DNA from 2 places in the Serratia grimesii genome. Region 2 is predicted to be linked to the other one. Evidence: riboswitches for the same ligand, from Rfam matches in the RefSeq annotation. Region 2 holds a riboswitch; the other holds the start of a gene.
What was found. A riboswitch is a leader RNA that binds a small molecule or an ion and turns the genes downstream of it on or off. The one in region 2 is predicted to bind thiamine pyrophosphate.

Region 1 (4,202 bases), 540 kb from region 2:
CCAACATGCGTGAATGGAAACGTTCGCGATACTCGGTAGGTGTCAGTTGTAAATGTCGTTCAAAAACGCGCCGCAGATTGAGACCATTACCAAACCCGCAGTTCATGGCGATTTGCTCAATACCTTCAGCACTCTGTTCCAAACGTTGCCGGGCCAGATACAGGCGCCCTTCTTCAACAAATTTAGCGGGTGAAATGCCCGTCTCACGCGTGAAAACGCGGGTAAAGTTTCGCGGGCTCATCGCGACCCGCTCTGCCAGTTTTTCTACACCGAGATCGCTGGACAGGTTTTCCAGGATCCAGGACTGGAGATCGCGGATCGGGCCAGGGTTTTTAGCCTGATTCAACGGATAACGACTGAACTGCGCCTGACCGCCAGGCCGACGCAGGAACATCACCAGGTCTTGCGCCACTTCGCGTGCCTGAACAAAACCGTAATCGTCTTCCACCAGCGCCAGGGTGAGATCGAACCCGGAACTGACACCGCCGGAGGTCCAGACAGAGCCATCCTGAACATACAGCGGCCCATTTTCGACGTGTATTTTGGGGAAGCGGGCCTGCAACGTTTCCAGCAGTCGCCAATGGGTGGTTGCCCGGCGTCCATCGAGTAAACCAGCCTCTGCAAGTAGCAAAGCGCCACCGCATACCGACGCAATACGTCGCGCTTTAGGTGCGGCGCGGCGCAGCCAATCGACCACATAAGCACTTTCTTCCGCGGTCGCCCCTTTTCCCGTCACGATGATGGTGTCGCGCTCCTGATCAGGATCGAGATCCGAGAGACGATGATCGGCGAGCAGATTCAATCCAGACAAACCGTGCACCACCCGATGGGGTTGTGTGGTGGCCAGCGACATTTGATAAAGCGGCGCGTCATGGGGCCTCAAGCGGTTGGCCTGCATCAGGATGTCAGCGATTCCCGCCGACTCGAACAACATGCCCCCTTCGGGGACGATAATCAGAAATGTATGCATGTCCTTAAAATACAAATTGAGCAAAATAAGTCAAGAATGTGCTATCCGCAGAGGCACGTTAATTTGCTGCCCCTGCTTTGAATTTCAGAGAAGCCCACCACAGGCAGTTCAGGCGGGCTCGTCGTCATCGAACTATCAGCGCCAACCCAGCGCCGGGGCGACATGCGTCAAGATCGATTCAATCACATGGGCGTTATAGTCAACGCCCAATTGGTTTGGCACGGTCAACAGCAAGGTGTCCGCTTCGGCAATGGCTTCGTCCTGCGCCAGTTGTTTGATCAACAGCTCTGGCTCAGCGGCATAACTGCGGCCGAATATGGCTCGGGTCTGCTGATCGATATACCCCACCTGATCGCCTTCCTGACCGCTATTGCCGAAATAACTGCGATCCTGCGAATTCATCAATGCAAAGATACTGCGGCTGACCGACACACGGGGTTCGCGCTGATGCCCTGCTGCTTTCCAGGCTTCACGGTACTCGCGAATTTGCTTGGCCTGCTGCACGTGAAACGGCTCGCCCGTCTCGTCATTTTTTAACGTCGAGCTTTGCAGGTTCATCCCCAATTTCGCCGCCCAGACTGCTGTGGCGTTCGAGCTGGCCCCCCACCAGATACGATCCCTCAAGCCTGCGGAGAAAGGCTCAACACGCAACAGTCCCGGCGGGTTGGGGAACATCGGCTGTGGGTTCGGTTCGGCAAAACCTTCACCACGCAGCGCATCGAGTAACACCTCGGTATGGCGACGGGCCATATCGGCTTCGGTCTCGCCTTCGGCGGGCGTATAGCCAAAGTAACGCCAGCCCTCAATGACCTGCTCGGGAGAACCGCGGCTAATGCCAAGCTGCAAGCGTCCACCAGAAATCAGATCAGCAGCACCGGCGTCTTCGACCATATAAAGTGGGTTTTCATAGCGCATATCGATCACACCGGTGCCGATCTCAATACGTTGAGTTTTTGCGCCAATGGCAGCCAACAGCGGGAACGGCGAGCCTAGCTGACGCGCAAAGTGATGCACGCGGAAGTAAGCCCCATCCGCCCCCAATTCTTCTGCCGCGACAGCGAGATCGATGGATTGCAGCAACGCATCCGCAGCAGAACGGGTACCCGACTGTGACGAAGGCGTCCAGTGACCAAACGAGAGAAATCCAATTTTCTTCATAGGAGTAGCCCTTAGATTCAATTATGACCGGATTACAGTGACAAAAATGCCCCCGCTCAGGCCAGAAAAATTGTGTGCGATCGCACTAAACGAACCGTTTTGAGCTAACGAAAGACGCCCTTATTGCAGCCCAACTCGACCGCCCGATCGTTGTAATCAAAAAGTAAATATCGTATAACAGGCTCCTCCGAGGGGTGTCCTGTTACGGGCTGAGATGGCACAAGCCGAACCCTTTGAACCTGATCTGGGTCATGCCAGCGAAGGGACGGGTCGGCAATAACACCATCAGTCATTGCCTGTTCATACCTCAGCGCGCCCGGATCTCCACACACTTTTGGAGGTCCCATGTTTACCCCTCAATTTGATAATGGTCTTTACGGACGGCTGCGCCAGCAGGCCGGTAGCCACTGGCAGGACTATGTCGCACACCCTTTTATTCAGCAACTGGCTGCCGGCACACTACCTGAGCCCGCATTCCGCCGCTATCTGACCCAGGATTACCTGTTCCTGATCCACTTTGCCCGCGCCTATGCGCTGCTGGTCAGCAAACTGCGGACCCTGCCGGAGATGCGTGCGGCCACCGCCTCCCTCAACGCCATTGTCGCCGAACTGCCTTTGCATCTGGCCTATTGCGCAGACTGGGGGCTGAGCGAACCAGACATTGCCGCCGAACCTGAGGCCGCAGAAACCCTCAACTACACCCGCTATGTACTCGATATCGGCCACGCCGGTGATGCGCTTGATCTGCTCGCCGCGCTGATGCCCTGCGTCGCCGGTTATGCCGAAATTGGTTTGCGGCTGCTGGGCGACCCTGCCACGGTAATGCAAGGCAACCCTTATGCCTCATGGATCCGTAACTATGGTGATCCTGCCTATCTGTCCGGGGTGCAGGCCGCACTCGATCTACTGGAAAACGTTAGTCACCAGCGTGGAGCTGAAAGCCGACTGGCCGAACTGTCGACCATCTTCACCACTGCGACCCGGCTGGAGTCTGCCTTCTGGCAAATGGGGTTGAATGCCAAATGAGTAGCGGTAACGCTCAGTATGACGGCGTGCGACCGGGTATTCAGGTGCGGGATTTGACTCTGCGCTTTGGCCCGCAAGTAATTTTCGACCGGCTAAATTTCGATATCGCAGGCGGCAGTTTTGTCGCCTTGCTCGGCGCAAGCGGTGCAGGGAAAACCAGCTTACTGAAGATCATTGCCGGGTTGGCGAAACCCACGTCCGGCACGGTCACAGGCAGCGATGGCCTGCCGATCCCCGGACGCATCGCCTACATGGGGCAAAAAGATTTGCTCTATCCGTGGCTAACCATTGCTCAAAACATTAGCCTCGGCGCACGGCTACGGGGTGAAAAAGTCGACCGTTCCTGGGCAGAACATCTGCTGGAACGCGTAGGTCTGAGCGGGTATGGCAGTGCCTTGCCGGCGGCCTTGTCCGGTGGGATGCGCCAACGCGCAGCCATCGCCCGCACCTTGTATGAGCGCCAACCGATCGTATTGATGGATGAACCTTTCTCGGCGCTGGACACCATTACCCGCGCAAAAATCCAGCAGCTTGCCGCCGAGCTGCTGGCACAACATACCGTGTTACTGATTACCCACGATCCCATGGAGGCCTGCCGCCTTAGTCACCGCTTGCTGGTCTTGTCACGCTATCCCGCCGGCATTGACGACAGCCATGTCATTGAGGGCCTGCCGCCACGTGCACCGGACGATCCCCAACTGCTGAAAAGCCAGAGCGAGCTGCTGCTGCAACTGGTGAGGGCAGCCGAATGAAACCTATGGTGGAAAGCCGCCTGTCACGAATGCGCCGCAGCCTGACAGTATTTGTCGGCCTGTTATTGCTATGGGGATGGGCCACCTTGGGTGATATACCCGCCTTCCTGTTGCCTTCACCGTCTGCGGTCGCGCAGGCGCTTTGGAATGACCGGGCTTATCTCGCTTATCACACGCTGATTACGGCCTCAGAAATAGCCTGCGGCCTGCTGGCAGGGGTGTTGCTGGGGGCCGCACTAGCGCTGTGCATGATTTTCTCGCCACGGCTGCAACGCTGGCTGATGCCCCTGGTGCTG
Region 2 (4,202 bases):
CTATTATCGACAGTCTGATGCAGCAAGCCAAGGGGCTATTAACCCCGACGTAATATAATAAATAAATTTATAAATGACACATTCTCACTGATGTGAAGATTCGTTCGTCTCATCATTGGGGTAACAACACCGCTTATTATTTAATGGCTGTGAGGGGATTATGCTGACTAAAAAAAGATGGGCGCTATTTAGCTTGTTGGTTCTATGCGGGGGAACAATATATAAATTGCCCTCCCTTAAAGATGCGTTTTATGTGCCCATGCAAGAATATTTTCATCTGAGCAACGGTGAAATAGGTAATGCCATGTCGGTCAACTCTATTGTGACGACCATTGGTTTCTTCTTATCAATTTATTTCTCCGATCGCCTGCCACGGCGATTCACCATGTCTTTTTCATTGATAGCTACAGGTTTGCTCGGCATCTACCTGTCAAGTATGCCTGGCTACTGGGGGATTTTGTTTGTCTGGGCGCTATTTGGGGTGACCTGCGACATGCTGAACTGGCCGGTGTTACTGAAATCGGTAAGTATGTTGGGGGATAATACTCAGCAAGGGCGTTTGTTTGGTTTTTTCGAGACGGGCCGCGGTGTGGTCGATACCGTGGTGGCATTTTCCGCACTGGCGTTGTTTACCGCTTTTGGCAGCGGCTATCTTGGCTTTAAGGTCGGGATACTGTTCTATTCAGCGATCGCTATTGCCGTAGGGGTTATTATTCTTTTTGTGATGAAAGAACACCCGCAGGAAAGTAAGTTGCCGAAGAATGAAATGCCTGCAAGTAACAAGCCAGGCATGAGTAGCGTATTAAAAAACAAAACGGTATGGCTGATTGCTTTTAGCGTTTTCTGCGTCTACGCCGTGTATTGTGGATTGACGTTCTTTATTCCTTTCCTAAGTAATGTCTATGCATTACCGATTGCATTGGTAGGTGCATACGGAATTATTAATCAGTACTGCCTTAAAATGGTGGGTGGGCCTATTGGCGGTTTAATTGCCGATAAAGTATTAAAGTCTCCCAGCAAGTACTTATTCTATACCTTTATTATTAGCGCAGTGGCGCTGGCACTTTTGATTCTGTTGCCGCACGAACAAATGCCGGTCTATCTGGGTATGGCTTGTACGCTAGGATTTGGTGCCGTGGTCTTTACCCAGCGTGCGGTGTTCTTTGCACCTATCGGTGAGGCTGAAATTGACGAAGAACACACCGGTGCGGCCATGGCGTTAGGCAGCTTTATCGGTTATGCCCCGGCGATGTTTTGTTTCAGCCTGTACGGCCACATTCTCGATGCCTTCCCAGGGCTAACCGGCTACAAGATCGTCTTTGGTCTGATGGGCATGTTTGCCTGCGCAGGGATTATCGTGTCGGGACTGTTGGTGAGAAATATCCGTGCGCGTGCAAAATTGACCCAGGAAGTATCTGCTGCCTGATCAGGTTTGCTTTGATGGGCACGGTATATGCCGTGCCCTTATTTTGCAGGGGAATGCATCAGGTAGTAGTCTTCCGTGCCGTCATTGCCCGTGGTGATCGTTCTCCAGCCATGCTTATGGTAAAACGCCAACGCCTTTTCATTTTTCACCAGACATTTCAATGACCCGGTGGCAGTAAACGTCTGTTCAGCCGCCTGCAGTAAGGCGCTGCCGACACCCAAGGGCGGCAGGTGAGGATCGACATACAGGTTGTGAATAAAGTTATCTTGGCGATAAATCGATACAAACCCCAGTAGCCTCCCTTGGTCTTCCGCAACCCAGATATCCTCACCCAGCGTTGAACGATCGAAGTCTTCCAGCCGATAACCGGCAGTATCGCGCCACGTAAACGCCGCTTTGCGTGACGCCAAATATAGCGTGCGCAGGAAAGGGCGGTCGGCCTCTTGGTATGTTCTTATCTGCATGGCATCTCCTTTTTATTTTTTGACACTATAGCGCGATTGACCTCACCGGCGGCAACCTCAATAATGGTCGTCTTGACTCGGGGTGCCTCTAGGGGCTGAGATTTTACCCGTATTACCTGATCTGGATTATGCCAGCGTAGGGAAGTCTCGGTGCCTCAACCGGTACCCGCCTTCTTGAACGCCGGTTGGGAGGAATATGTTCGCTCGACCTGATGCTTTACCCGGCGCCCGTGCCGCGGCTTGTTTGACCCAATTTAAACGCCAACCCCCATTGATTCACTGCCTGACCAACGAAGTTGTGCAGGAACTGACGGCTAACGTGTTGCTGGCGCTCGGTGCTTCCCCTGCGATGGTGGTGGAACCGACCGAAGCGGCGCAGTTCAGCCGGCTGGCGAATGCTTTGCTGATTAACATTGGTACTCTCAATGCTTCACGTGCCGAATCCATGCTGGTGGCTGTGGAGGCCGCTAATGCGGCGGGAACGCCATGGACACTGGATCCGGTGGCGGTGGGGGGGTTGGTGTACCGCACCGCATTTGCCCAGCGCTTGTTAGGTGAAAATCCGGCAGCGATTCGCGGTAATGCTTCTGAAATCATGGCGTTGAGCGGTTTACAGGCAAACGGGCGCGGCGTTGATAGCACGGACGATTCGCTGGCGGCTTTACCCGCCGCGCGTGAGTTGGCACGGATCAGTGGTGCCATAGTCGCGGTAACCGGGGTCGTGGATTATGTCACCGACGGCCAGCGTGAGTGGGCCGTTGCAGGAGGGGACGCGCTGATGACACGGGTCGTGGGAACCGGTTGTGCCCTGTCGGCGGTGGTGGCGGCATTTTGCAGTCTGCCGGGCGATCGGCTGGACAATGTGGCGACTGCCTGCCGGGTGATGTCGCTTTGTGGTGAACGTGCTACGCAGCATGCCGCCGGACCGGGCAGTTTTACCCCTGCGTTCCTCGACGCTTTGTATCAACTGCGACCGGAGGATCTGCAATGAAACGGATTAACGCATTGACCATCGCGGGTACCGATCCGAGCGGCGGTGCAGGTATCCAGGCTGACCTGAAGGCCTTCTCTGCGTTGGGGGCTTACGGAACTTCCGTTATTACCGCGTTGGTGGCCCAAAATACCCGCGGGGTACAGTCGGTTTACAATATTGACCCTGCTTTTGTTGCCGCTCAGCTCGACTCTGTGTTCAGTGATGTGCGTATCGACAGCACAAAAATCGGTATGCTGGCTAACACCGACATTGTGCTGGCGGTGGCGGAGCGTTTGCGCCATTACCAACCGACATTTGTGGTGCTGGATACCGTTATGCTGGCGAAAAGTGGTGATCCACTGTTGGCGCCAGAGGCAGTAGATTCTATTCGTCGCGAACTGTTGCCATTGGTATCGATTATCACGCCGAATCTGCCAGAAGCTGCGGCATTGTTGGAATGTGCTCCGGCGGAAAATGAACGACAGATGCGCGAGCAAGGCCAGGCGCTGTTGGCGATGGGGTGTCAGGCGGTGCTGATGAAGGGGGGTCATCTGAGCGAAAGTGAAAGCCCGGACTGGCTGTTTAGTGCTGGACAGGAACAGCGTTTCACCGCGCCGCGTGTGGCGACCCGCCATACGCACGGTACCGGTTGTACACTTTCCGCCGCATTAGCCGCGTTACGCCCGCGCCATGATGATTGGGCCGGCACGGTGGCTTCAGCCAAGGATTATCTACAAAAAGCGTTGCAGCAAGCCGACACCTTGGAAGTAGGTCAGGGGATCGGGCCGGTACATCATTTCCATGCCTGGTGGTGACTCAACTTTTTGCCGTCACTGTGGTCTGACTAAATTCAGGCCCGGTTTTGGCCGGGTGCGAATGAATTTTATTAAAGGAGAAGGCCATGACAGGACAAAACGCACTTCGCGGTGCCATCTTCGGCGTGTTACTCAGCTTTAGCGCGGGCAGCTTTGCCCAACAAATTGTCACTACCTCAGATGTGATCCAGCAGCCGGGGTACCAGACCAGTTGGCAGAACATGGTGAAAGGCCAGGCCCGCTTGCCGGGTTGGGCGCGTAAGGGCGTGGGGACATCAACCCCGGCGCAGAGTCTGAGCTGGAAGGGCCAAAACTATCTGGTGGGTAATGTGTGTAAACCCCACGACTGTGCCAACAATTTTATGATGGTGGCGTTTAAAGAAGACAAGTCGCAAGCTTGGGCGGTACGCGTCGAAGTGGCCAACAAGCCGGAAGCGGTTGATCATCCGAAGAAATACGCCAAGTATCAATGGTTGGGTAAGCCGGACGAGGACATGAAAGCGCTGCTGAAACAACAGTTCGAG

Region 1: it holds a riboswitch for thiamine pyrophosphate, as region 2 does, so the genes downstream of both, tenA (thiaminase II) here and thiM (hydroxyethylthiazole kinase) in region 2, are expected to answer to the same signal.

The regions. Positions count from the first base shown of each region.
Region 1 covers NZ_LT883155.1:3,303,017-3,307,218, forward strand. Annotated here, with positions in the region: gene SGBXF1_RS15635 (GlxA family transcriptional regulator) at 1-970, opposite strand, end outside; gene SGBXF1_RS15640 (LLM class flavin-dependent oxidoreductase) at 1,106-2,128, opposite strand; TPP riboswitch at 2,309-2,411, shown strand; gene tenA (thiaminase II) at 2,474-3,154, shown strand; gene SGBXF1_RS15650 (ABC transporter ATP-binding protein) at 3,151-3,906, shown strand; gene SGBXF1_RS15655 (ABC transporter permease) at 3,903-4,202, shown strand, end outside.
Region 2 covers NZ_LT883155.1:3,842,579-3,846,780, reverse strand. Annotated here, with positions in the region: gene SGBXF1_RS18100 (sugar phosphate isomerase/epimerase family protein) at 1-53, shown strand, start outside; gene SGBXF1_RS18095 (MFS transporter) at 161-1,426, shown strand; gene SGBXF1_RS18090 (GNAT family N-acetyltransferase) at 1,465-1,890, opposite strand; TPP riboswitch at 1,959-2,050, shown strand; gene thiM (hydroxyethylthiazole kinase) at 2,087-2,881, shown strand; gene thiD (bifunctional hydroxymethylpyrimidine kinase/phosphomethylpyrimidine kinase) at 2,878-3,678, shown strand; gene SGBXF1_RS18075 (inhibitor of vertebrate lysozyme family protein) at 3,765-4,202, shown strand, end outside.